Regions from separate parts of the Mesorhizobium sp. M0571 genome, predicted to be linked through region 1. Evidence: riboswitches for the same ligand, from Rfam matches in the RefSeq annotation. Region 1 holds a riboswitch; the other holds the start of a gene.
What was found. Region 1 has a riboswitch for S-adenosylmethionine ahead of metX (homoserine O-acetyltransferase MetX). Riboswitches for the same ligand answer to the same signal wherever they lie in the genome.

Region 1 (11,806 bases):
ATTGAAGCGGGAGCTGACCTGGATCCCGTTCTTCGGCTGGTACATCTTGAAAATGCGGATGATTCCGGTCGACCGCGGCAGCCGGTCGAAGGCTTTGAAGATGGTGATCGCCGCGACCAAACAGGAATTGGCGCGCAATCCCCGCCAACTCATCATCTATCCCGAGGGCACGCGCCGGGCGCCGGGCGACGAACCGGTCTATAAATACGGCATCGTCGAACTCTATGCGCAACTTGGCATTCCGGTGGTGCCGGTCGCTCACGTCGCCGGCCTCTATTGGCCGCGCCGTAAATTCCTGCGCTATCCCGGCACGATCAAGGCGCACTTCCTGCCGCCGATCCCGCCCGGCCTCGGCAAGGATGAATTCATGCAACGGCTGATCGGCGAGACGGAAGCCGCCTGCGACCAGCTCCTCGTCGAGGCGGCGCAGACGCCGAACCCGCCGCCGATGCCGCCGACGGCAGTGAAAAGGCTTGGTGAGCTGGACGCGAAACCTGAAATGAAAGGCTGAAACAACAGCCTCAGATGCCGCAAGGGCTCACGGCAGGGCAGCCAGAGCGGCTGTCGCAACCAGCGTCACGGCAAACACCAGATTGACGATCCGCGAAGCCAAGGGTTTGCGCAACATACGTGCAAAGGCCGCGCCGGCGAGAAGCCACAAGAGATGAATGGCAACGATCATCAAGGCGAGGACCGCCAGCTTGGCTGAAACAGCAAGATCGCCGGCGCCAGAAGACGCGCCGGCGAACACGGCGGCAATCGCCAAATCTGGTTGGGGGTGGCCCACCCCAATACGTAACCCACAACGTCCGGGGGTACGGGCCGCACCACCGCCCCCCCCCGCCTGTGGCGGCGCCGTCGCTATCTTGAACGCCAGGTAAAGGATGTAGGCCGCTGAGGCGACCGCCAGCAGCGCCGCAAGCTTCGGCAACGCGGCGAGAACGGCCATGATGCCCGTCGCCACCACCAGCAGCACGAGGATCGTGCCGAAAACGATGCCCGAGGCATAGCGGAGCGAATCACGCAGGCCGAACGCGGCACCGACCGCGGTGACGCTTATCGTCGCCGGTCCCGGGCTGCCCATGACGATGGCCGATGCCAGCACAAGCGCCAGCAATTGCTGCCATAGCTGCTGATCGATAAGAACCTGTGCGGCCATGCGGCGTCCCTGCATCCTGCGACGATGCAGGGACGGTAAGGCAAGGCGGCGGTGCCCGTCTTGAACGATCGTGCAAGCTCGTTCGCGCTCAGCTGACGGATCTACTGCTTGAATATCCTGGATAGATAAGCAGCTCCAAACCGCGGCTAGGCGCTGGCTTTGTCGAGTTCGGCGATATCGTCCGGGCTGAGCTGCAACGACGCGGCACGAACCAGGCTGTCGAGCTGGTCGAGCGTTGTCGCGCTGGCGATCGGAGCGGTGACGCCGGGGCGCGCCATCACCCAGGCAAGCGCCACTTCCGCCTGCTTGGCCGAATGTCTGCCCGACACGGCGTCGAGTGCTGAAAGAATGCGCATGCCGCGCGCGTTGAGATATCCTTTGACACCACCGCCGCGCGGGCTTTTGCCGAGGTCGGCTTCGCTCCGGTACTTGCCGCTTAAAAAGCCCTTGGCGAGGCTGAAATAGGTGATGACGCCGATGTCCTCGGCCGCGCACAGATCGCGCAGCGGACCATCGAAGGACGAGCGGTCGTAGAGATTGTATTCCGGCTGCAGCACCTCGTAGCGCGGCAGGCCGCGCAGGCTTGCTACGTCGAGTGCGGCGCGTAACTGGGCGGCGTCGAGGTTGGAAGCGCCGGCATAGCGGATTTTGCCCGTGTCGAGCAGTTTCTGGTAGGCGCCGAGCGTTTCTTCATAGGGAGTGGCCGGATCAGGCCAGTGCGACAGATAGAGATCGATGGTATCGACCTGCAGCCGCTTCAGCGAGGCGTCGATGGCCTTTTCGATATAGGCGGCGGACAGATCCCTCTTGCCCTGGCCCATGTCCGAACCGACCTTGGTGATGACGACAACCTTGGCGCGGTTCCCGCGGCTCTTCATCCATTTGCCGATGATGGTTTCGGATTCGCCGCCCTGGTGGCCGGGAATCCAGCGCGAATAGGAATCGGCCGTGTCGATGGCGTTGAGGCCGGCGTCGACAAAGCGGTCGAGCAGGTCGAACGAGGTTTTCTCATCGGCGGTCCAGCCGAACACATTGCCGCCCAGAACCAATGGCGCGATGGATAGGTCGGTGCGACCGAGACGACGTTTCTGCAAGGCTGATCTCCATGGTGATTCATGCTGGGGCGGGTGGGAGCCGCCGACCGGGCTAACCTATGGCGTGCCGCGGCAACGTCAAACGCATAGCCTTTTTTCCAGCCCGCCGGCGCTTCACAAAGCCGCGACCCGCCGCGCCCCGTGTCCAGCCAATGGCTATTGGCTCTGGCATCGAAATTCGCCAGGCGGCAGTCCTACGGCGCGATTTCGGCAATGCCGAGTCTGGTGCCTTCAAGAAGCGTCTTCGCCGCCTCAGGACGCTGGTCCCCGATATCCAAACCAGCATTCTCTGAGGAAACATCTGGCAAATTTAGCACATAGATTGTCAAATCTGCCAATTCTGACTTTTGCCGGCCGGCCGTAAGTTCCGCGGCGCCGACGCAAATCTCGGCGCGGTCTGGCCGGGCCCAGACTGTTTGCCCCGGATCGTTTGTTATGGAGACCGGCATGAAAGCAATTGTATTTGACGCAATCGGCTCGCCGCGCGACGTGCTCTATGTGGACGACCTGCCGATGCCGCGGATCGGCGACGGCGAGGTGCTGGTCAGGATGGTCTCGGCCTCGATCAATCCGGGCGACTTCCTGTTTATCCAGAATCTCTATCCCGAACCGAAGAAGCCGCATTTTCCCCGGCAGATCGCGGGAAACCATGGCGCCGGCATCGTCGAAGCCGTCGGCGCGAACGTCTTGCTGGATCCGGGCACGCTTGTCGCGTTCAGCTATTATGGCAGTTGGGCCGAGTACGCGGCCATTCCCGCCGAATGGCTGATCCCGTTGCCTGCCGGCTATCCGGTCGAACGCGCCGGGCAGATGGTGAACCCCATTACCGCGTGGGATCTGATGGTGGATTCCCGTGTGCAGCCTGGCCAGTGGCTGGCTGTCACGGCCGGCTATTCGTCGATTTCGACAATGGTGATGCAGTTCGCCCAACGACGCGGCATCAACGTCATCGCGCTGGTGCGGCGCTCGCACCAAAGCTTTGACCTGAAGACGCTTGGCGCCGCCGCCATTCTTGACCTTTCGGACTTGAAGGCAAGCATCCGGGAAGCGGTGATGGATATCACCGGTGGCGCCGGATTGAACGGGATTATCGACAATGTCGGCGGACCTGCCAGCGGCGAATTGATCCGCACCCTGGCGCTCGGCGGGCAGATGGTGATCAATGGCGGCATGAGTGCCGAGCGCTTCGAACTGCACAATTTCGATGTGTTGCTGAGCGGCGTCGAAATCAGGGCGAATATCTATCGCTACTTCTTTTCGCCGCCGGTCGAAGCCGACCGGCCTGTGCTACGCGAGATCATCGACATCTTCGGCCAGCCCGGCTTCCACGTTCCTGTCGGCGGTCTCCACCCGCTGACCGAGTTCAAGCTTGCCGTGGCAAACAGCCTGGATCGCGCCGATCTTGGAAAACAGATTTTCAGGATGTAGCCCGGACCACGACACCGAAAACATCATGGTCAACGATAACAGAAGCTACGTCGCGATCCGTCTTGTCACCTCTTCCAGCCAGTGGTCGCTTATACCCAGTGCTTCGAGGTGCTCCAGCGTGCTGAGCACGTAGTCCTCATTCCTCCCCGACTGGCCGACGGCGCCGCGAACGACGGCCGCCGCCGCCGCCGCGTCGAGTGCACCGGCATATTGCTCATGGCTGCGGTCCACGACATAGGCGATGGCTTCGACCGTCTCGCCCCCATCCGTCTCACTCTTGTCGAGGCGAACGCTGAGCATACGTTCGAGATAGACGTTGGTGACCAGCTCACGTTCGCGCAGATAGGTGATGACCTCGTTGCGCAGCTCGCCTGGAACCCGGAACGCCAGCCCGATGCAGGAGCCGCCGCGGTCGAGGCCGAGCACCAGGCCCGGCCGTTCGCGCGTGCCGCGATGCACGAAAGAATAAACGCAGAGCGAACGGCGGTAGCCATGCAGGCGGGCGCGCCGCGTCTCGACATGCGCGAATCCCGGTCGCCAGATCAGTGAGCCGTAGCCAAAAACCCAAAAATCGCCCATATCGCCAAGCCTGATTGTGACGACCACCCCACCGGTGGTGTTTCAGTCCGTCTACCTGTTGTTGCCGCAAGCGACAGCCCACCCATGCCACCCGCGTTAACGAAAGCCGCAGCATGACGTCAAGTGACGAGCGCCCGCCGCCCAACCAACGTCGCCGCCTGTTGTGGCTTGCCGCTTTCATCCTCGTGCTGTTCGGCATCTACAGCGCCGGCTGGTTCTACCTGGCGGACCTGGTCGAGAGCGCAGCCGGCAAGGCGGTGACCGATCTCGACGAAAAGGGCATCAAGGCCGACTGCGCCAATCTCGCGGTCAGCGGCTATCCCTTCAGCTTCACCGTTTCCTGCGACAGTCTGGCTTACGAGGACGACAGCCGCAACGTCGCTGCCTCAACCGGCAAAATCAACGCCGCCACGCAGATCATACGGCTTCTGTCGCCTGCCGCCGAGCTCAGGGGGCCGCTCAGGACCTCGGTTCCCGGCATGACGCCGCTGTGGATCGACTGGGATGATTTGCAAGCCGGCATGAAGCTGTCTTGGCCGCTGCCGAGGCACCTCTCGCTGCAGGCGGAAGGCCTGTCCGGCCAGACCGATCCGGCGGACGATACCGATCCCGTCTCGCTGTTCAGTGCCGGAACCGCCGCAGGGCAATTGCGTCCAAACGGCCAGGATATCGACTATGCCGGCAATTTCACCGATCTCGAAATCGATGCGGCGGCCATCGACGGGCGCGTCTTGCCGCCGTTCGACGGCAGTGGCGACGTGACGCTGAAGAACGGCGTGGCGCTGATCAAGACAAATCCGAAGAGCCTGCGCGGCCAGGCTGCCGAAATCCACAAGCTCGATCTGTCGTCCGGAACTGCGCGCATCACCGTTTCCGGACCGCTGTCGGTCGACGACGACGGTCTCATAAATGCCGACCTGACGATCAAGCTCAACGATCCAAAGGCCGTGGCGGCAATCCTCGCCACCGCCATCCCCGAGCAGAAGAAAGAGATCCAAGCCGGCTTTGCCGGACTGGCGCTGCTCGGCAACCAGCCGTCGATGCCGCTGAAGATCGTCAAGGGCAAGGCCTCGCTCGGCTTCATCCCGCTAGGCAAGATCAAGCCGCTCGATTAGGCGGTCTGGCCTGCGATCGGCTTGCCGCGGGCTTACCCCTTTACCGGGTGTTCGACTGCCTGGCGGCCGAAATCCGGCGCGTCGATGTCCTGGCCCGCCTCGATGATCGAACGGCGGACGGCGCGGGTGCGGGTGAACAGGTCGAACAGTTTTTCGCCGTCGCCCCAGCGGATCGCCCGTTGTAGCGACGCTAGATCCTCGGAAAACCGCGCCAGCATTTCGAGGATAGCGTCCTTGTTGTGCAGGCAGACGTCGCGCCACATCGTCGGGTCGGAAGCCGCAAGACGGGTGAAGTCGCGAAAGCCGGAGGCCGAGTACTTGATGACCTCGGACTTGGTCACCGACTCCAGATCGTCGGCGGTACCGACGATGTTATAGGCGATGATGTGCGGCAGGTGCGAAACGATGGCCAGCGTCATGTCGTGATGCTGGGGGTCCATGGTGTCGATGTTGGAGCCGCAGCGGCGCCAGAATTCGGATAGCTTTTCCAGCGCCTCGGCATCGGTGCCGGGCAGCGGCGTGAAGATGCACCAGCGGTTCTCGAACAGTTCGGCAAAACCGGCATCCGGTCCCGATTTTTCGGTGCCGGCCAGCGGATGGCCGGGAATGAAGTGAACGCCCGCCGGCACATGCGGCTGCATCTGCGCGATCACCGACGCCTTGGTCGAGCCGACATCGGTGAGGATGGCGCCCTTTTTCAGCGCCGGTGCGATCTCCGCGGCGACCGTGCCCGAAGAGCCGACCGGCACCGAAACGATGACCAGATCGGCGTCGCGAACCGCTTCTTCCGCATCCGTCGTGTAGGTGTCGCCAAGGCCAAGTTGGCTGGCCCGCGCCAGCGTCGCTTCGCTGCGCGTCGAAATGGCGACTTGGCCGGCGAGTCCTTCGCGGCGGATGACCCGCGCCAGCGACGAACCGATCAGGCCGATGCCGACCAGCGCGATCTTTTCGAACATCGGTGATGTCATGGTTCTAGCTTTTCAGAAATGTCGCGAGTGCGGCGACAACGCCGCGATTGGCCTCTTCGGTGCCGATGCTCATGCGCAGCGCGTTCGGAAATCCGTAGCCGGAAACCCGCCGCAATATGTAGCCGCGCTGGCTGAGATAGTCGTCGGCGGCCGCCGCCGAATGCTTTTCGTCCTCGGGAAAGTGGATGAGGATGAAATTGCCGACGCTCGGCGTCACCCGCAGCCCGAGCCCGGTCAATTGCTCGCTCAGCCAGGCCAGCCAGGTCTCGTTATGGGCGACGCTGCGCTCGATATGGACGCGGTCGCGGATCGCGGCGATGCCGGCCTCGATCGCCGTCGCATTGACGTTGAAGGGGCCGCGCACGCGGTTGATCGCATCGACGATGTGCATTGGCGCATACATCCAGCCGATCCGCGCCCCGCCAAGGCCCAATTTCGAGAAGGTCCGCGTCATGACGACATTATCGGTGCCGCCCACCAGTTCGACACCGGCTTCATAGTCGTTGCGCCGGACATATTCGGCATAGGCGGCATCCAGCACCAGAAGCACGTTTCGCGGCAGGCCGGCATGCAGGCGGCGCACTTCCTGGAACGGCACGTAAGTGCCGGTTGGATTGTTGGGATTGGCAAGGAAGATGATCCTGGTACGCGGCGTCACCGCGGCCAGTATTGCATCGATATCGGCGCGTTCATCGGTCTCCTTGACCGTCACCGGGACAGCACCGGCCGACTGTATGTAGATCTTGTAGACCATGAAGCCGTGTTCGGTGATGATCGCCTCGTCGCCGGGAGCGAGGTAGGTCTGCGCAAGCAGGCCCAGGATCTCGTCGGAACCGTTGGAGCAGATGATGTTCGCCGGATTGAGCCCATGCACCTCAGCGATCGCTTCCCTCAGGCGCCTGGCGCTGCCGTCGGGATAGACCGCGAGCTTGTCGGCAACCGCGCGCGCGGCCTCTATTGCTTTCGGCGAAGGACCGAGCGGGTTCTCGTTCGACGACAGTTTGTGGACCTTGGCGACACCGGCGGGCGCCGTGCTCTTGCCGGGCACATAGGCTTCGATGTCCATGATGCCGGCGCGGGGCGTTGGACGTGTCTGGTCCGGTGTCTGGCTCATATTATGAAATCCGTCGAGGGTGCCTCCATCCGAAGGCCGCAGCGGAAATACAAGCCATGGCCCGGAATGTCGAGGGGCGGCAATTCAGGATGAAGAACTTGCCGTTGACGAAGCCACGCGCGAGTCATAGAAGAGCAGCGACAGTTCCGTGGTGATTTGGCCGGTCGGCTTGCAGCCACGTTAAACAACTTGCTAAAGGGCCGTTTGCATCTTGTAACCGGCTTTGCGAAGGCATGGCCGGTTTTTTGTTGCCCTGACTGGTTGTTGCCCCAGACCGGCGGACAACTGAAGGCGGGGCAAGGAGATGTGATGGTCGCTCTGCGCGCTCGAAAAACCAACAACGAGGCCGACCAGCCGTCGAGCCCGGTGTTGCGTTTCGGCGCCGACAAGCCGCTCAAGCTCGACGCCGGCACGCTGCTGTCGCCGTTCCAGATCGCCTACCAGACCTATGGCACGCTCAACGATGCGCGCTCCAATGCCATCCTCGTCTGCCATGCGCTGACCGGCGACCAGCATGTCGCCAACACCAATCCGGTGACCGGCAAGCCGGGCTGGTGGGAGGTGCTGATCGGCCCCGGCAAGATCATCGACACCGACCGCTTCTTCGTCATCTCGTCCAACGTCATCGGCGGCTGCCTCGGTTCCACCGGCCCCGCCTCGACCGATCCCGCCACCGGCAAGCCTTACGGGCTCGACCTGCCGATCATCACCATCCGTGACATGGTGCGCGCGCAGCTGATGCTGGTCGAGCATTTCGGCATCGAAAAGCTGTTCAGCGTGCTAGGCGGCTCGATGGGCGGCATGCAGGTGCTGCAATGGGCCTCCAGCTATCCCGAGCGCGTCTTCTCGGCGCTGCCGATCGCCACCGGCGCCCGCCATTCCTCGCAGAACATCGCTTTCCACGAGGTCGGCAGGCAGGCGGTGATGGCCGATCCGGACTGGCATGGCGGCAAATATTTCGAGCATGGCAAGCGGCCGGAAAAGGGGCTGGCGGTGGCGCGCATGGCCGCCCACATCACCTATCTGTCGGAAGCAGCGCTGCACCGCAAGTTCGGCCGTAACCTGCAGGACCGCGAAGTTTTGACCTTCGGTTTCGATGCCGACTTCCAGATCGAGAGCTATCTGCGCCATCAGGGCATGACCTTCGTCGATCGCTTCGATGCCAATTCCTATCTCTACATGACCCGGGCGATGGACTATTTCGATCTCGCCGCCGACCATGGCGGCCGGCTGGCCGATGCCTTCGCCGGCACCAAGACGCGCTTCTGCCTGGTCTCCTTCACCAGCGACTGGCTGTTCCCGACCGAGGAGAGCCGCTCGGTCGTCCACGCGCTGAACGCGGCCGGCGCTTCGGTATCGTTCGTCGAGATCGAGACCGACCGCGGCCACGATGCCTTCCTGCTCGACGAGCCGGAACTGTTCGCCGCCATCAAAGGCTTCATCGCCTCGGCCGCGCGGGCGAGAGGGCTCGGCGCATGACCCCGAAAAGTTGCAGACTTTTCGGATCAGGATCATGCGCCAAGCAGAAGGCGAAGCCATGAGCGTCAACCGCGCCCAGCGCGTCGACCTCGAAGTCGTCGCCGCGCTCATCCCGCCGCAGTCGCGGGTGCTGGACGTCGGTTCCGGCGACGGCCTGCTGCTCGAATTGCTGCAGGAGACCAAGAAGGTCGATGGCCGCGGGCTGGAGCTGTCGCAGCGCGGCGTCAACGAATGCGTGGCGCGCGGCCTGTCGGTCGTCCAGGGGGATGCCGACAAGGACCTCGAATTCTACCCCGACAAGGGTTTCGACTTCGTCGTTTTGTCGCAGACCTTGCAGGCGACCCGCAATCCGAAGCTGGTGCTCGACGAGTTGCTCCGGATCGGCAACCGCGCCATCGTCTCTTTCCCCAATTTCGGCCATTGGCGGGTGCGCTTTTCGCTGCTCTTCAACGGCCGCATGCCGGTGACCAAGGACCTGCCCTATTCCTGGTACGACACGCCCAACATCCATTTCTGCACCATTCGCGACTTCGTCAATCTGTGCGACGAGCTTGGCGCGACCGTAGAAAAGGCAACTGCGCTCGACGCCAACGGCCAGAGGATCGGCTTCTCCATGCCGTGGTGGTTCTGGAACTTTTTCGGTCAGCAAGCGGTGTTTCTGCTGAAACGATAGGTTTAACCGGCAGAAACCACGAACCACTGATCTGCGCGGCAAAACCCACCGTTATCCTGACATTCCGCCTTACATGATCGCTCGGCAGATCATCGCCGACGCGTTTCTTCCGGGCTTCGCGCGGGCCTTGCCGACCATGCCGAGAAAATTTCTGACCAGCACCGATGATTTCGGCACGCCTGCGCTGTCCTTGTCGATGAGCGCGCCTGGATGGTCCGGCGGCTGGGATAGAGAGGTGATCCATGGGATCGTTGCAAAATCAGAATGTCGTCGTCGTCGGAGGCAGCCGTGGTGTCGGCCGTTCGATCGCGGAGGCCGCCCTCAAAGAGAGAGCGACGGTGCTGGCCGTCGCCCGCGGAAAACAGTCCCTGGCGCAATTTGCCTGGGAAATTTCGGGCGTTAAGACGCTCGCGGTCGATGCAACCGTGGACTCCGCCCCCGATCGGGTCTTCGCCGCGCTGGAGCCGGACGTCCTGGTGATCTGTGCAGGCGCGCTGGCCCCTTCCGCGCCGGTGCACGAACAGAACTGGAAGGCGTTCTCCGCAAATTGGGAAACGGACGTCAAGGCGTCGTTCCTGTTTTGCCGGTCCGCTCTGCGGCGTCCGCTCAAGCCGGGAACCCGGATCGTTCTGATCTCCAGCGGCGCGGCCTTGACCGGCGGGCCACCGAATGCCGGCGGCTATGCCGGAGCAAAACGCATGCAGATGTTCCTGGCCGGCCATAGCCAGAAGGAGTCCGATCGGCTCGGCCTCGGCCTGCGCTTCATGGCGCTCGCGCCGATGCGCATCATGCCGGAGACCGGCGTAGGCAAGGCCGGCGTCGACAGTATCGCGGCCTATATGGGCATCCAGCCCGCGGACTTCATCGCCGCCATGACCGACATGCAAACGCCGGCCGATGTCGGACGGGCGGTCGTCGCACTCGCCACCGGCCAGTCGCAAGGCAGTACCTTCATGGTGAGCGGGAGCGGGCTTGCCCCGGCCGCCTGAGGCGCGCGTAATGCAAACCTGACCCGGAACCCGGAAGCCGCATGACAGACGCTCAGCCACCTCTGGAGCCAGCACGCCAGCAAGGCCAGCCGATTCTCGATCGGCTGGCCTTCGAGAAGGTCACGGCGGCGCATCGCCGCGAGCTCAAGCTGCATTGCTACCGCATGATGGGTTCGCTGCACGAGGCGGACGACCTCGTCCAGGACACGTTTCTTCGCGCCTGGCGCGCCAGGTCGGAGTTCGACGGGCGGGGTTCGGTTCGCGGCTGGCTTTACACGCGACCAACGCTTGCCTCAACGCGCTGAAGGCGCGGACCAGGGCGCATCGCATTCTGCAGCAGCCCGGACAACCGCCCTCCCACGGCTCGGCTACAGGCGGGCCGTCGGCCGAAATTACCTGGCTGGAGCCCTACCCCGATGCCGAGCTTCCAGGCCTCGTCGACAGCGGGCCAGGTCCGGAAGCGCGTTACGAGAGCCGCGAAGCCGTCCGGCTCGCCTTCGTCGCCGCGATCCAGGATCTGCCGCCCAGGCAGCGCGCCGCGCTGCTGCTTTCCGACGTGCTGGGGTGGTCGGCTGTCGAGACGGCGCGTTTGCTGGGCGGATCGACGGCTTCGATCAACAGTGCATTGCAGCGCGCCCGCGCAACGCTTGCGGCGCGTTACCCTCAGGGACGGCCCGAGGCCCGATCGCGGCCCAATCCAGAAGAAGGACGACTGCTCGAGCGTTACATGCAGGCCTGGCAAGCCGCCAATCTCGACAGCTTGATCGAGCTGCTGCGTGAGGACGCCACCATCACATGCCGCCCTGGCGCGAATGGTATCAAGGCCGGGAGGCGATCCGCGGTTTCTTCGAGACCGTCTGGGGGAATTTTGGCGGCTTCCGCACGGTGGCCACCGCAGCCAATGGCCAGCCGGCGGTCGGGGTCTATTCCCGCAGTCGCGATGACCCGGCGTGGCGGGCCCATTCCCTGCATGTGTTCGAGCCCGCTGAAGGCGGAATCGCCTCTTTGACGATCTATGTCGGGCCGCTCGGCCCCAGTCTGTTTCCGGCCTTCGGCCTGCCGCCGGCCTAGACTTGGCCCCTGCGGCAAGGTCTTAGCGGTCAAGTTCAGGGAAATACGGGTCCGAGAAAAACCGGCGGTCGCGCTCGCCCTGCAGACAGTCGATCGGCGCGTCGATGCGGATCGTCCTCAGGTCCTCCTTGGGATAC
Region 2 (11,806 bases), on a different contig from region 1:
GGCAAAACCATTGTCGGCAGCGGCCTGACGCTGCACATGACGACGATCTTGATCGGCCTCGTCGCCGTGCTCGCCTACGCCTATTTCGGGCTCAGGGCGCGGCGCAGCCGCGAGCGGCATGGCTACGAAGCCGAACCCTTCTCGCTGTTCGTCGTCAAGACCCTGGTGACCAGCGCGCTGGCGCTGTTTCTGGTCTACCAGTTCGCCACCTACAGAGGCCTGCCAATCGTTCTCATGGTGATGGGCGTGCTGATCGCGTTGTTCGTCTTCGTTACCAAACGCATGACGATCGGCCGCCGCATCTATGCGATGGGCGGCAATGCCAAGGCAGCGCAGCTATCGGGCATCAAGACCGAACGGCTGACGTTGATGGTGTTCATCAATATGGGCGTGCTGTCGGCACTCGGCGGCCTGATTATCGCGGCGCGCCTGGGGCAGGCTGTGCCGGCGGCGGGCCTCGGCAGCGAGCTCGACGTCATCGCCGCGGTGTTCATTGGTGGCGCTTCGGCGATGGGCGGCGTCGGCCAGGTCATCGGCGCGGTGGTCGGCGGTTTCATCATGGGTGTCATGAACAACGGCATGTCGATCATGGGCGTCAATGTCGACTGGCAGCAGGTGGTCAAAGGCCTGGTGCTGCTCGGCGCTGTCGTCTTCGACGTCTACAACAAGAACAAGGCTTGAGAGGCAACCAGGAGGCATACGGGTCACATCGCGGCGCTGCCGGGCGGCGCAAAGAAGTCCCCCGAGGGACCTGATCCGCGAGCGCAATCCGGACGAAGAATTTCAACCGAGGCGCGGACAGGGTCCGAGCCGCGCAGGGTAGGGTTTGCCAAGGAAGGCAGACCAGGCCCGCAATTCAGAGAGGGTTACCATGCTGATCTCACAGATCCTCGACGACGCCGAGACGATCCGCGTCGTTGCCCGCAACGGCGGCAAGACCCGCGTCATCAACGGCGCGCGCAGCGTCTATTCGCTGGCGATGGAAGCCGCCCGCACCGGCAGCGGGCTCGTCGCCCTGATCGAGCGCAAGGGCTTTGGCGAAACCGTCGATCTCGACGCCGCCTACAAGAAAGGGCGGCTGCTGTCGCCGATCAACCATCCCGATCCCGCGCATCTCCATCTCACCGGCACCGGGCTGACGCATCTCGGCTCCGCCGCGACCCGCGATTCAATGCACAAGAAGCTCAGCACGGACGGCGAGGAACAACTGACCGATTCCATGAAGATGTTCCGCATGGGCCTGGAAGGTGGCAAGCCGGCGAAAGGCCAAACCGGCGTGCAGCCGGAATGGTTCTACAAGGGTAACGGCACCATGGCAGTGGCGCCCGGCGCGGCGCTTATGTCGCCCGCCTTCGCCCAGGATGCCGGCGAGGAGCCGGAAATCGCCGGCATCTATGTAATCGGCGACGACGGCGCCCCGTTCCGCGTCGGCTTCACGCTGTCGAACGAGTTTTCCGACCATGTCACCGAACGCGTGAACTACCTCTTCCTCGCCCATTCCAAGCTGCGCAACGCCTCGTTCGGGCCAGAAATCCTGATCGGCGACCTGCCGTCCGACATCCGCGGCGCTTCACGCATCCTGCGCGACGGCAAGCTGCTTTGGGAAAAGCCGTTCCTGTCGGGCGAGGCGAACATGTCGCACACCATTAGCAATCTCGAGCATCACCACTTCAAATACTCGGCCTTCCGCCAGCCGGGCGACGTCCATGTGCACATGTTCGGTACGGCGACGCTGTCCTTCGCCGACGGCATCAGGACCGAGGCCGGCGACGTGTTCGAGATCGAGGCGCAGGATTTCGGTCTGCCGCTGCGCAACCCGCTCGAAATCGAGCAGCCGGTGAAGGTCGCCGTGAAGGCGCTTTGAACCGGGCATAACCCGCAAGCAAGGGAAGCAAGGGAAAGATCAGCGCGCGGCGCGGAAATGCTTGGACAGCTTCAGGCCCTGTGCCTGATAGTTGGAGCCGAGATCGGTGCCGTAGAGCGCCTGCGGCCGTTTCAGCATGTGCTCGTAGACCAGCCGTCCGACGATCTGGCCGTGGTCGAGGATGAACGGCACTTCGTGGCTGCGCACCTCGAGCACCGCCCGGCTGCCGGTGCCGCCCGACGCCGAATGACCGAAACCCGGATCGAAGAAGCCGGCATAGTGGACGCGGAATTCGCCGACCAGCGGATCGAACGGCGTCATTTCGGCGGCGTAGAGCGGCGGCACATGCACCGCCTCGCGCGACACCAGGATGTAGAATTCATCCGGGTCGAGCACCAGCTCGCCGGCGCCGCTCTTATAGAGCGGCTCCCAGAAATCGACGACATCCTGCGCGGCGCGCTTGTCGACATCGACGAGGCCAGTGTGGTGCTTGCCGCGATAGCCGACCAGCCCGTCCTTGTCGCCGTCGAGGTCGATCGACAGCGCGATGCCGCCGCCTGAGATGTTGGGCGGCTCGGTGGCGACCAGCATCTCGGCGCGATGCAAGTCGTGCAACTCGCTTTCAGACAAAAGCGCATTGCCGGTGCGGAACCTGATCTGCGACAGCCGCGAGCCGGTGCGCACGACGATCGGGAAGGTGCGCGGGCTGACCTCCAGATAGAGCGGACCTTCGTAGCCGGCGGTGATCTTGTCGAACTCGTGGCCACGGTCGGTCATTACCCGGGTGAAGATGTCGAGCCGTCCGGTCGAGCTCTTCGGGTTAGCCGAAGCCGAAATATGCGGGGGCAGCGCCAGGCTTTCGAGCAGCGGCACGATGTAGACGCAGCCGGTTTCCAGCACGGCACCTTCGGCGAGGTTGATCTCGTGCAACTTCAGCCGGTCGAGCTTGTCGACAACCCTGTGGTCCGGGCCGGGCAAGAAGGAAGCACGCACCCGCCAGGCCTTGTCGCCGAGCCTCAGGTCAAGGCTGGCCGGCTGGATCTGATCGGCATCGAGCGCGCGCGGCGACTTCAGCGCGCCCGACTGGAACAGCGCGGAAATATTCTGATCGGGAAGAATGCCTGTCTGCCGCAAGGGTCTGGCTCCGCTCGAACGCCGGGCGAGGTCTTGTTCTGTCGCAGGTCCTTGCCACAAACCGTGGGATGCCTTCGGCACCTGCTTGGTACAACCCTCTTAATCATACCGGCAATTGACGCAAGCGCGGTGCGGGTCTAAAGGGTCGTTATCCCGTGGTGATTTGGCCGGTCGGCTTGCAGCCACGTTAAACAAGTCGCTAAAGGACCGTCTGGCCGCAAGGCCGTATGGACCGGTTGCGACTTTCGCGACCGGTTTTTTGTTGTTTGGATAGGGTAATGATCAAGAAGCGCGACTGGAAGCCTCAGACCGCACTCGTGCATGCCGGGACGCTGCGTTCCGGCTTCGGCGAGACCTCCGAGGCGATGTATCTCACCCAAGGCTATGTCTACGAGACGGCGCAAGCGGCGGAAGCCCGCTTCAAGGGCGAGGAGCCGGGCTTCATCTATTCGCGCTATGCCAATCCGACGGTCGACATGTTCGAAAAGCGCATGTGCGCGCTGGAAGGCGCCGAGGACGCGCGCGCCACGGCGTCCGGCATGGCGGCGGTGACGGCAGCACTGCTGTGCAGCGCCAAAGCGGGCGACCATATCGTGGCGGCGCGCGCACTGTTCGGCTCCTGCCGCTGGGTGGTCGAGACGCTGGCGCCGAAATACGGCATCGAGGCAACGCTGGTCGACGGCACCGACATCGCCAATTGGGAAAAAGCGGTCAAGCCCAACACCAAACTGTTCTTCCTGGAAAGCCCGACCAATCCGACGCTGGAGGTGGTCGACATCGCCGCCGTCGCGGCGCTTGCCAACTCGATCGGCGCCAGGCTGATCGTCGACAATGTCTTCGCCACGCCCTTGCAGCAAAAACCCTTGCAGCTCGGCGCCCACATCGTCGTCTATTCGGCCACGAAGCATATTGACGGCCAAGGGCGCTGCCTTGGCGGCGTTATCTTGTCGGACAAGAAATGGATCGACGAGAATCTGCATGACTATTTCCGCCACACCGGGCCCAGCCTCTCGCCCTTCAATGCCTGGACCCTGCTGAAAGGCCTGGAGACGCTGCCGCTGCGTGTGCGACAGCAGACGGAAAGTGCCGGCCGGATCGCGGACTTTCTCGCCGAGCGCCCGGAAATCGCCCGCGTCATCTATCCCGGCCGCGCCGACCACCCGCAAGCGGCCGTGGTCAAGAAGCAGATGTCGGGCGGCTCGACGCTGATCTGCCTCGATGTGAAGGGCGGCAAGCCGGCGGCCTTTGCCTTCCAGAACGCGCTCGACATCGTGCTGATTTCCAACAATCTCGGCGACGCCAAGAGCCTGATCACCCATCCCGCGACGACCACGCACAAGAACTTGACCGATGAGGCCCGCGCCGAGCTCGGCATCGGACCGGGCACGCTCAGGCTTTCCGTCGGCCTGGAAGATACCGACGATCTGCTCGAAGATATCGAACAAGCGCTGAGAGCTGCCGGATAAGGGGCTGACCGAACAGAGGTGAGCGGGACGTGCCCTCAGGCGCCGGACGGGGTCTCTTCCAGTTCCGCGACGGCCTTGGTTTGGATGGTCATCACGTTGCCGCGCCAGTCGACGGCGCTGCTCAGCCAGCCGCGCGCCCAAATGGCGGGAAGCATCACGTCCCGCGCCATCATCGCCGGGATGGTGCGCAGCGACAGGTGCCATCCCTTGGCTGAGGCCAGGGCGCATTCCGGCAGGTAGGCCGCGACCAGCACGGCAATGGCGGTGGCCGGTAGGCTGACGCCGGCATCCGCCGCCGCGATCAGCGCAAGCACCAGCGGCGGCGCCGCGCCGATCAGGATCTCGGGGGCGAAGAACAGCGCAAAGGTGACGCGGCGCAGGCGTGCCCAGCGGGCCTGCCGGGACCAGATCTCGCCCAACGTGCGCCGGGCGAGCGGCTGTTCGAAGGGCGAGGCGACAAGGTTGACGCGCAATCCGAGCCGGTTCACCAGCTTGGTCGCGGCGGCGTCCTCGGCGATCTCGGCGGCCAGCGCGCGGATGCCGCCATTGGCGTCGAGCATCGGCTTGTTCCACAACATGCTCTTGCCCTGGGCAAAGCCGAGACCGAGCGCCTCGCCGGCATATTGCCAGCGCGCCTGCAGCGGGTTGAGAAAGGCGCATTCGACCTCCCCCCAAAACCCGTCCGGTCGCGAGCCGATCGGCGTCGAGCAGACAAGGCCGGTATCGGGCCGCCATGCCGCCATCAGCTGCTGGACATAATCGCTCGGCATAAGCACGTTGGAATCGGCAAGGATGACCCAGCGATAATGCGCTGCTTCCCAACCCTTCACGCAATTGTTGAGTTTCGGATTGCCGCTGATGCGGTCGTCGCCGACAAGCAGCCGGGCGCGTATAGCTGGAAAACGCGCCATTGCGGCGGTGATCGGCTTGACCACCGGGTCGTCGGCATGGGCGACGCAGAAGATGAGTTCGTAGCGCGGCCAGTCGAGTGAGAAGGCGCGCTCCAGCGTCTCATCGGCAAACGGCTCGACGCCGCGCGCCGGGACGACGATCGATACCGGCGGCGCGTTGGCGGCGGGCGGTGCGATCCTGGCTGGTCGCTTCAGCTTCAGCGAAGCTAACAGGATGCTGGCGAGATTTGAAAGAAGGAGGGCTATGGAAAGGAGGGCGGCTGCGAACGTCGGTTCCATCGATATCTGGTCACTCCAGAAATGTCGGCCGCATGACGGCCGTTTTCAACAATTCGACAGAACGCTGAGTCGCCCGGCACAAGCCTGCACACCATCATTGTCGTGTGTCACTCAAATGACATTGTTTTTCGGCACCTGCGCTTGAGATCGGGCAAGGAGACGACGCGCATCGTTGACCAAACTGCGCTGAGCGTCGAAAATTCCGTCTACATGGCTTTGGAGCAGTTTATGTACAGTGCCGTCACCCGCAACATCGAAGTGCAGGTCAGGCCGTTCTATCTGGAGGATCACTCCGACCCGCCGCAAAACCGCTATGTCTGGGGCTACCAGGTGACCATCGACAATCAGTCGGACGAGTTCGTGCAGCTTCTGTCGCGCTACTGGCACATTACCGACGGCACCGGCAAGGTCGAGGAAGTGCGCGGCCCCGGGGTCGTCGGCGAGCAACCCGGACTCAACCCCGGCGACAGCTATCAGTATACGTCTGGATGCCCGCTCTCGACCCCGTCCGGCATCATGGTCGGGCACTACACAATGCGCAACAAGCGGGGCGAAACGTTCGACGTCGCCATCCCCGCCTTCTCGCTCGATTTGCCGGGCACGCGGCGCACCGTCAATTGACGGCCGTCATCCGGCCGCTGCAAACTCCGCCGGGTCGAAGTCATATTGTTTCGAGCAGAATTCGCAGGCGACGTGAATGCTGCCATCCTCGGTGCTGTCCCTGATCTCCTCGGCGGAAAAACCTTCGAGGATGCCGCGGATCTTCTCCCTCGAGCATGAGCACTGGTCGGCGACCGGCGCGCCGCCGAAGACGCGGACGCCATGCTCGTGGAACAGCCGGTAAAGCAGCCGCTCGGCACCGATCGTCGGATCGATCAGCTCGGTCGGTTCAATGGTACCAAGCAGCGCCAGCAGTTCCTGCCAGGAATTGTCGGTCGGGTCGTGAATTTCCTCACGCGGATCGCCGTCGCCGCCGGGAAGGTCAGGCACGCGCATGCGCTCTGGCGACTGCGGCAGGAACTGTGCCAACAGGCCACCGGCGCGCCATTGCTCGCGGGCACCGCCGACGCCGGGCGTCAGAAGCTTGGCCACCGAAAGCCGAAGGTCGGTCGGAATCTGCTCCGACTGGCGGAAATAGGTCCGTGCGGCTTCCTCCAGTGTGACGCCGTCAAGCTGGACGATGCCCTGGTAACGTTGCGTGTGGGCGCCCTGGTCGATGGTCAGCGCCAGGACGCCGCTGCCGAGCAGCGTCTGCGGTGACGTCTCGCCGGCGGCCGTCAAAGCCTCCAGCCGGTCGGCATCGAAGCGGGCATAGGCGCGCAGCGCGTGCGGCGTGGAGAAATCCGCGACCAGCATGTCGACCGGCCCGTCGGTGCGGGTCTGCAGAATGAACTTGCCCTCGAACTTCAGCGAAGTTCCGAGCAGTACCGTCAGCACACAGGCTTCGGCCAGTAGCCGGCCCACCGGCTCGGGATAGTCGTGGCGGCTGAGGATGGCATCGAGCATCGGCCCGAGCTGGACGGTGCGGCCGCGCACGTCGAGCGGGCCGACCTCGAACGGCACGACATGGTCGTCGCCGGCATAGCCGAATTCGCCGAGCTTGGGTTGATATTCAGCCAATTGATGAGTTTCCAACATGACAAAGCTCCGGGGCGCGGCGATGCCGCCCTTCGGGGCGCATGCGACGAGACGCGCTCGATTTGCGTGATGCGCCTGAGATAGGCACCACGCACTCCCGGATCAAGGCGGCCCGGATCGGGCCGGCCCGGATCACGGCGGCCCGGATCAAGCGCCCAGGCACCAGGCCAAAACCGCCTTCTGGGCATGGAGCCGGTTCTCGGCCTCGTCAAACACCACCGAATGCGGCCCGTCGATGACCTCGTCGGTGACCTCTTCGCCGCGATGCGCCGGCAGACAGTGCATGAACAGCGCGTCCGGTTTGGCCTTCGCCATCAACGCCGCATTGACCTGGTAGGGCAAGAAGACATTGTGGCCGCGGGCACGGTGCTCCTGGCCCATCGACACCCAGCAGTCGGTGACGATGCAGTCGGCCTCGTGAACGGCCTCCTCGGGCGAACGGGTGAATTTCAGCTTGCCGCCATTGGCTTTCGCCCAGTCGACATGCTTCTGAGCCGGTTCGCTGCCCTCGGGCACGGCGACGTTCAGCTTGAAGCGGAACCGCGCAGAGGCCTCCAGTAAGGAATGCAGGACGTTGTTGCCGTCGCCAGTCCAGGCGATCGTCTTGCCGGCCACCGGACCGCGATGCTCTTCGAAGGTCATGATGTCGGCCATCAACTGGCAGGGATGGGTCTCGTCGGTCAGCCCGTTGATGACGGGGACCGTAGCGTTTTCCGTCAGTTCCAGCAGCCGGTCATGCGAGGTGGTGCGGATCATGATGGCATCGACATAACGCGACAGCACCTTGGCCGTGTCGGCGATGGTCTCGGAGCGGCCAAGCTGCATCTCGGTGCCAGTCAGCATGATCGTCTCGCCACCCAGCTGCCGCATGCCGACGTCGAACGACACGCGCGTGCGCGTCGAGGGCTTGTCGAAGATCATCGCCAGCACCTTGCCTTCGAGCGGCTTGGTGCGTTCGCCGGCCTTGAGCCTTGCTTTTCGTACAGCCGCATCGTCCAGCATGAAGCGCAGATCGCCTTCGGAAACGGCGGAAAGATCGGTGAAATGGCGAAGGGACATCAGGAATTCCAGGATTACTTCGCGGCGGCAGCGACGATGGCATCCGCCAGGCTCTTGGCGCCGGCACGAATGCGCTCGAGCGCCTCGTGGATCTCGGCATCGGTGACGGTGAGAGGCGGCAGCAGGCGGATAACGTTGTCGCCGGCCGGAACCGTCAAGAGATGCTGGTCGCGCAGTGCCACCGTGACCTTGGTGTTGGGCATCGCGCATTTAAGGCCGAGCATCAGGCCGGTGCCCCTGATGCTTTCGATAACGTCCGGAAATTCGTCGGCGACACCGGCCAGCCCCTGCTTCAGGAGCAGTGCCTTGCGCCGGACGTCATCGAGGAAGCTGTCTTCCAGCACCACGTCGAGCACGGCGTTGCCGACCGCCATCGCCAGCGGATTGCCGCCAAAGGTAGTGCCGTGCACGCCGGCGGTCATCCCAACCGCTGCCTCCTCGGTGGCGAGGCAGGCGCCCATCGGGAAGCCGCCGCCGATGCCCTTGGCGACCGCCATGATGTCGGGTGTGATACCCGCCCACTCATGCGCGAACAGCTTTCCGGTGCGGCCGACGCCGCATTGGACCTCGTCGAAAATCAGGAGCAAGCCGTGCTGATCGCAGAGCTGCCTGAGCCGCTTCAGCGATTGCGTCGGCACTTGCCTGATGCCGCCCTCGCCCTGCACCGGCTCGATCAGGATCGCCGCGGTTTCAGGCGTGATCGCCTTTTCGGCGGCGTCGATGTCGTCGAAGCCGACCTGGTCGAAGCCGTCGACTTTGGGGCCGAAACCTTCCAGATATTTGTACTGGCCGCCGGCGGCGATGGTCGCCAGGGTGCGGCCGTGGAAGGCGCCTTCGAAGGTGATGGTGCGGAAGCGCTCGGGATGGCCCTTGACGAAGTGGTAGCGCCGCGCCGTCTTGATGGCGCATTCGAGCGCCTCTGCGCCGGAATTGGTGAAGAACACCTTGTCGGCGAAGCTGGCATCGGCCAGCCGCTCGCCGAGCCGGCCCTGTCCCGGAATCTCGTACAGATTGGAGACATGCCAGAGCTTGGCGGCCTGCTCGGTGAGGGCCGCGACCAGATGCGGATGGCTGTAGCCCAATGAATTCACGGCGATGCCGCCGGCGAAATCGAGATATCGCTCGCCCTTGTCGGTGACCAGCCACGTGCCTTCCCCGTGGTCGAAAGCCAAGGGTGCGCGAACAAAGGTCTCGAAAAGCGCCGAACCGCTCATTATATGCGTCTCCGGAACCGGAAAATCAAAAAGCCGCCAAAGCGGCGGCCCTTGTGGCTTATCGTGTTTTTCGGCCGTGAAGTCAACGAAAAGGTCGCGCAAGGAAGCGCGGCAAGCCCTCCAGCAGGACGCCGGCTCATAAGCGACCGGGCAAGTTGGGGAAAACCGAAAAAACCGATTCGTGTTGGCCTCGGGACTCTTGTCACCGAGTCCGCGCATAAGGTAATTGTAGTAGAGAAATAACTAGATTTCGTGCGGCGGACCTAATCACCCGATATATGTGGTGTCTGCCCGGCAGAAGCCGGGTCGGGAATGGATTCCGATTGCCGCACATTTCAGCAGGAGCGCGGTCTCATGAACTGGACTGACGAGCGAGTCGAACTTCTCAGAAAATTGTGGTCGGAGGGCCTCAGCGCCAGCCAGATCGCTGCACAGCTTGGCGGGGTCAGCCGCAATGCGGTGATCGGTAAAGTGCACCGGCTGAAACTATCCGGCCGCGGACGCACGACCGCCTCACCGGCACGCCAGAAGAAGACGGTCCAGGGATCGACGATCCAGAAATCGGTGTCGCGGGCGGCAAGCGCTACGCGCCATGTCACCACGTCGATCGGCGCGACCGCGCTCAAGGCGCAATTCGACGCCGAACCGGTGTCGCGCCACTATATCCGCCCGGTCGAAAACGTCGTCGTGCCGATCTCGCGGCATCTGCAACTCGTCGAGCTGAACGAGCGCACCTGCAAATGGCCGAATGGCGATCCGCTTTCCGAAGACTTCCATTTCTGCGGCAACGACGCCGCCGAAACCGGGCCCTACTGCAAATACCACGCCCGCGTGGCGTTCCAGCCGGCTTCGGAGCGGCGGCGGAGCAGGTGAATGGTGAATGGTGAATGGTGAATGGTGAATGGTGAATGGTGAATGGTGAATGGATATCCGGGCCGAAGGCCGACATGTGAACTGATTTTAACTATTCACCATTTACTATTCACTATTCACAACCACCCGTTCTTGCGAAACCGCCAGTAGAGAAACGTGCAGATCAGGGCGATTGCCGCCAGTACGGCCGGGTAGCCATATTCCATCCTCAGTTCCGGCATGTCGCTGAAATTCATGCCGTAGATGCCGGCGAATGCTGTCGGCACGGCCAAGATGGCGGCCCATGAGGCAAGCTTCTTGGAGATCGCCGTCTCCTGGCTCTGACCGACCAGAAGGCTCGCCTCGAAGGCGAAGGCGAGAACCTCACGCAGGCTGTCGATCTTTTCCTGGACAGTGCGGATATGGTCGGTGACGTCGCGAAACAGTGGGTGCATGGCTGTATGAATTTGCGGCAGATCGGCGCTGGTCAGCCGCCGGCAGACCTCCACCAGCGGCAGGGCCGCATTACGCAGGCGCAAGAGATCGCGGCGCAGCATGTAAAGCCGCTCGATGTCGGAGCCGGTCATCGGTTTCAGCAGAACCTTGTCCTCGATCGCCTCGACCTCGTTTTCGATCTGCTCGAGCACCGGCATGTAGTTGTCGACGATGAAATCGAGAATGGCGTAGAGGACGAAATCCTCGCCCTTGGCGAGGGAATGCGGACAGCTTTCCCAATGCTGGCGAACGGCGGCGTAGGAGGTCGACGGGCCATGCCTGACGCTGACGATGTAGCCGGCGCCGACGAACAGATGCGTCTCGCCGAAGGTGACACGGCTGTCGATCAACTGCGCCGTGCGGGCAACGATGAACAGGGCATCGCCATATTGCTCGATCTTCGGCCGTTGGTGCGGATGCTCGGCGTCCTCAATCGCCAGCTCATGCAGATGGAATTGCGCCTGGACGCGAAGCAACAAATTGCGGTCGGGCTCCAGCAGTCCGATCCAGACGACATGGCCCGGCTTCCCGGCCCATTCGCCGGCTTCCTCGATCGGTATGTCGGCGATGCGCCGCCCAGCTGTATAGACGCTGCAAGCGATTATGCCCGACATCGGCGGCGCAGGAGCAAACTCGCGGACATATTCCATCGCAGCCTCCTGAAGGCAGGCCTTCATCGCGGAACTGAGAAGTCGGCGCGTCAAAGCTTAGCGCAATTTTCTCTCAGGTGGCGAATCCGAAATTCGCATCAGTGTCGAGCAGCAGGGGAGCTGCTTTTCTGATTTGAGAGCCACTCCACCAAGCCGCGAATCCAGCGCGGCCACCACGCTTGGTTTCGAGAACTCACTTCGCAGGCAGCGTTGCGGGAAGAATAATCTTGTCCGTCTTGTCGCC

Region 2: linked by a shared signal. The riboswitch ahead of NKI85_RS03825 (O-succinylhomoserine sulfhydrylase) and the one ahead of metX (homoserine O-acetyltransferase MetX) in region 1 are both predicted to bind S-adenosylmethionine.

What each region holds. Positions count from the first base shown of each region.
Region 1 is NZ_JAMYQT010000026.1:6,026-17,831, reverse strand. Features, by position in the region: gene NKI85_RS25575 (lysophospholipid acyltransferase family protein) at 1-511, shown strand, start outside; gene NKI85_RS25570 (LysE family transporter) at 539-1,159, opposite strand; gene NKI85_RS25565 (aldo/keto reductase) at 1,306-2,253, opposite strand; gene NKI85_RS25560 (quinone oxidoreductase family protein) at 2,701-3,681, shown strand; gene NKI85_RS25555 (gamma-glutamylcyclotransferase) at 3,727-4,260, opposite strand; gene NKI85_RS25550 (DUF2125 domain-containing protein) at 4,374-5,375, shown strand; gene NKI85_RS25545 (prephenate/arogenate dehydrogenase family protein) at 5,408-6,343, opposite strand; gene hisC (histidinol-phosphate transaminase) at 6,348-7,457, opposite strand; SAM riboswitch at 7,596-7,673, shown strand; gene metX (homoserine O-acetyltransferase MetX) at 7,767-8,936, shown strand; gene metW (methionine biosynthesis protein MetW) at 8,995-9,609, shown strand; gene NKI85_RS25525 (SDR family NAD(P)-dependent oxidoreductase) at 9,852-10,598, shown strand; gene NKI85_RS25520 (sigma factor) at 10,640-10,903, shown strand; partial or broken gene NKI85_RS25515 (sigma factor-like helix-turn-helix DNA-binding protein) at 10,819-11,187, shown strand; gene NKI85_RS25510 (sigma-70 family RNA polymerase sigma factor family protein) at 11,394-11,669, shown strand; gene NKI85_RS25505 (DUF1194 domain-containing protein) at 11,692-11,806, opposite strand, start outside.
Region 2 is NZ_JAMYQT010000002.1:277,485-289,290, forward strand. Features, by position in the region: gene mmsB (multiple monosaccharide ABC transporter permease) at 1-681, shown strand, start outside; gene araD1 (AraD1 family protein) at 872-1,864, shown strand; gene NKI85_RS03820 (2'-deoxycytidine 5'-triphosphate deaminase) at 1,904-2,998, opposite strand; SAM riboswitch at 3,144-3,221, shown strand; gene NKI85_RS03825 (O-succinylhomoserine sulfhydrylase) at 3,277-4,464, shown strand; gene NKI85_RS03830 (ceramide glucosyltransferase) at 4,500-5,654, opposite strand; gene apaG (Co2+/Mg2+ efflux facilitator ApaG/CorD) at 5,883-6,275, shown strand; gene NKI85_RS03840 (Hsp33 family molecular chaperone) at 6,282-7,292, opposite strand; gene argF (ornithine carbamoyltransferase) at 7,440-8,351, opposite strand; gene NKI85_RS03850 (aspartate aminotransferase family protein) at 8,366-9,565, opposite strand; gene NKI85_RS03855 (GcrA family cell cycle regulator) at 9,920-10,438, shown strand; gene NKI85_RS03860 (magnesium and cobalt transport protein CorA) at 10,555-11,562, opposite strand; gene phoU (phosphate signaling complex protein PhoU) at 11,756-11,806, opposite strand, start outside.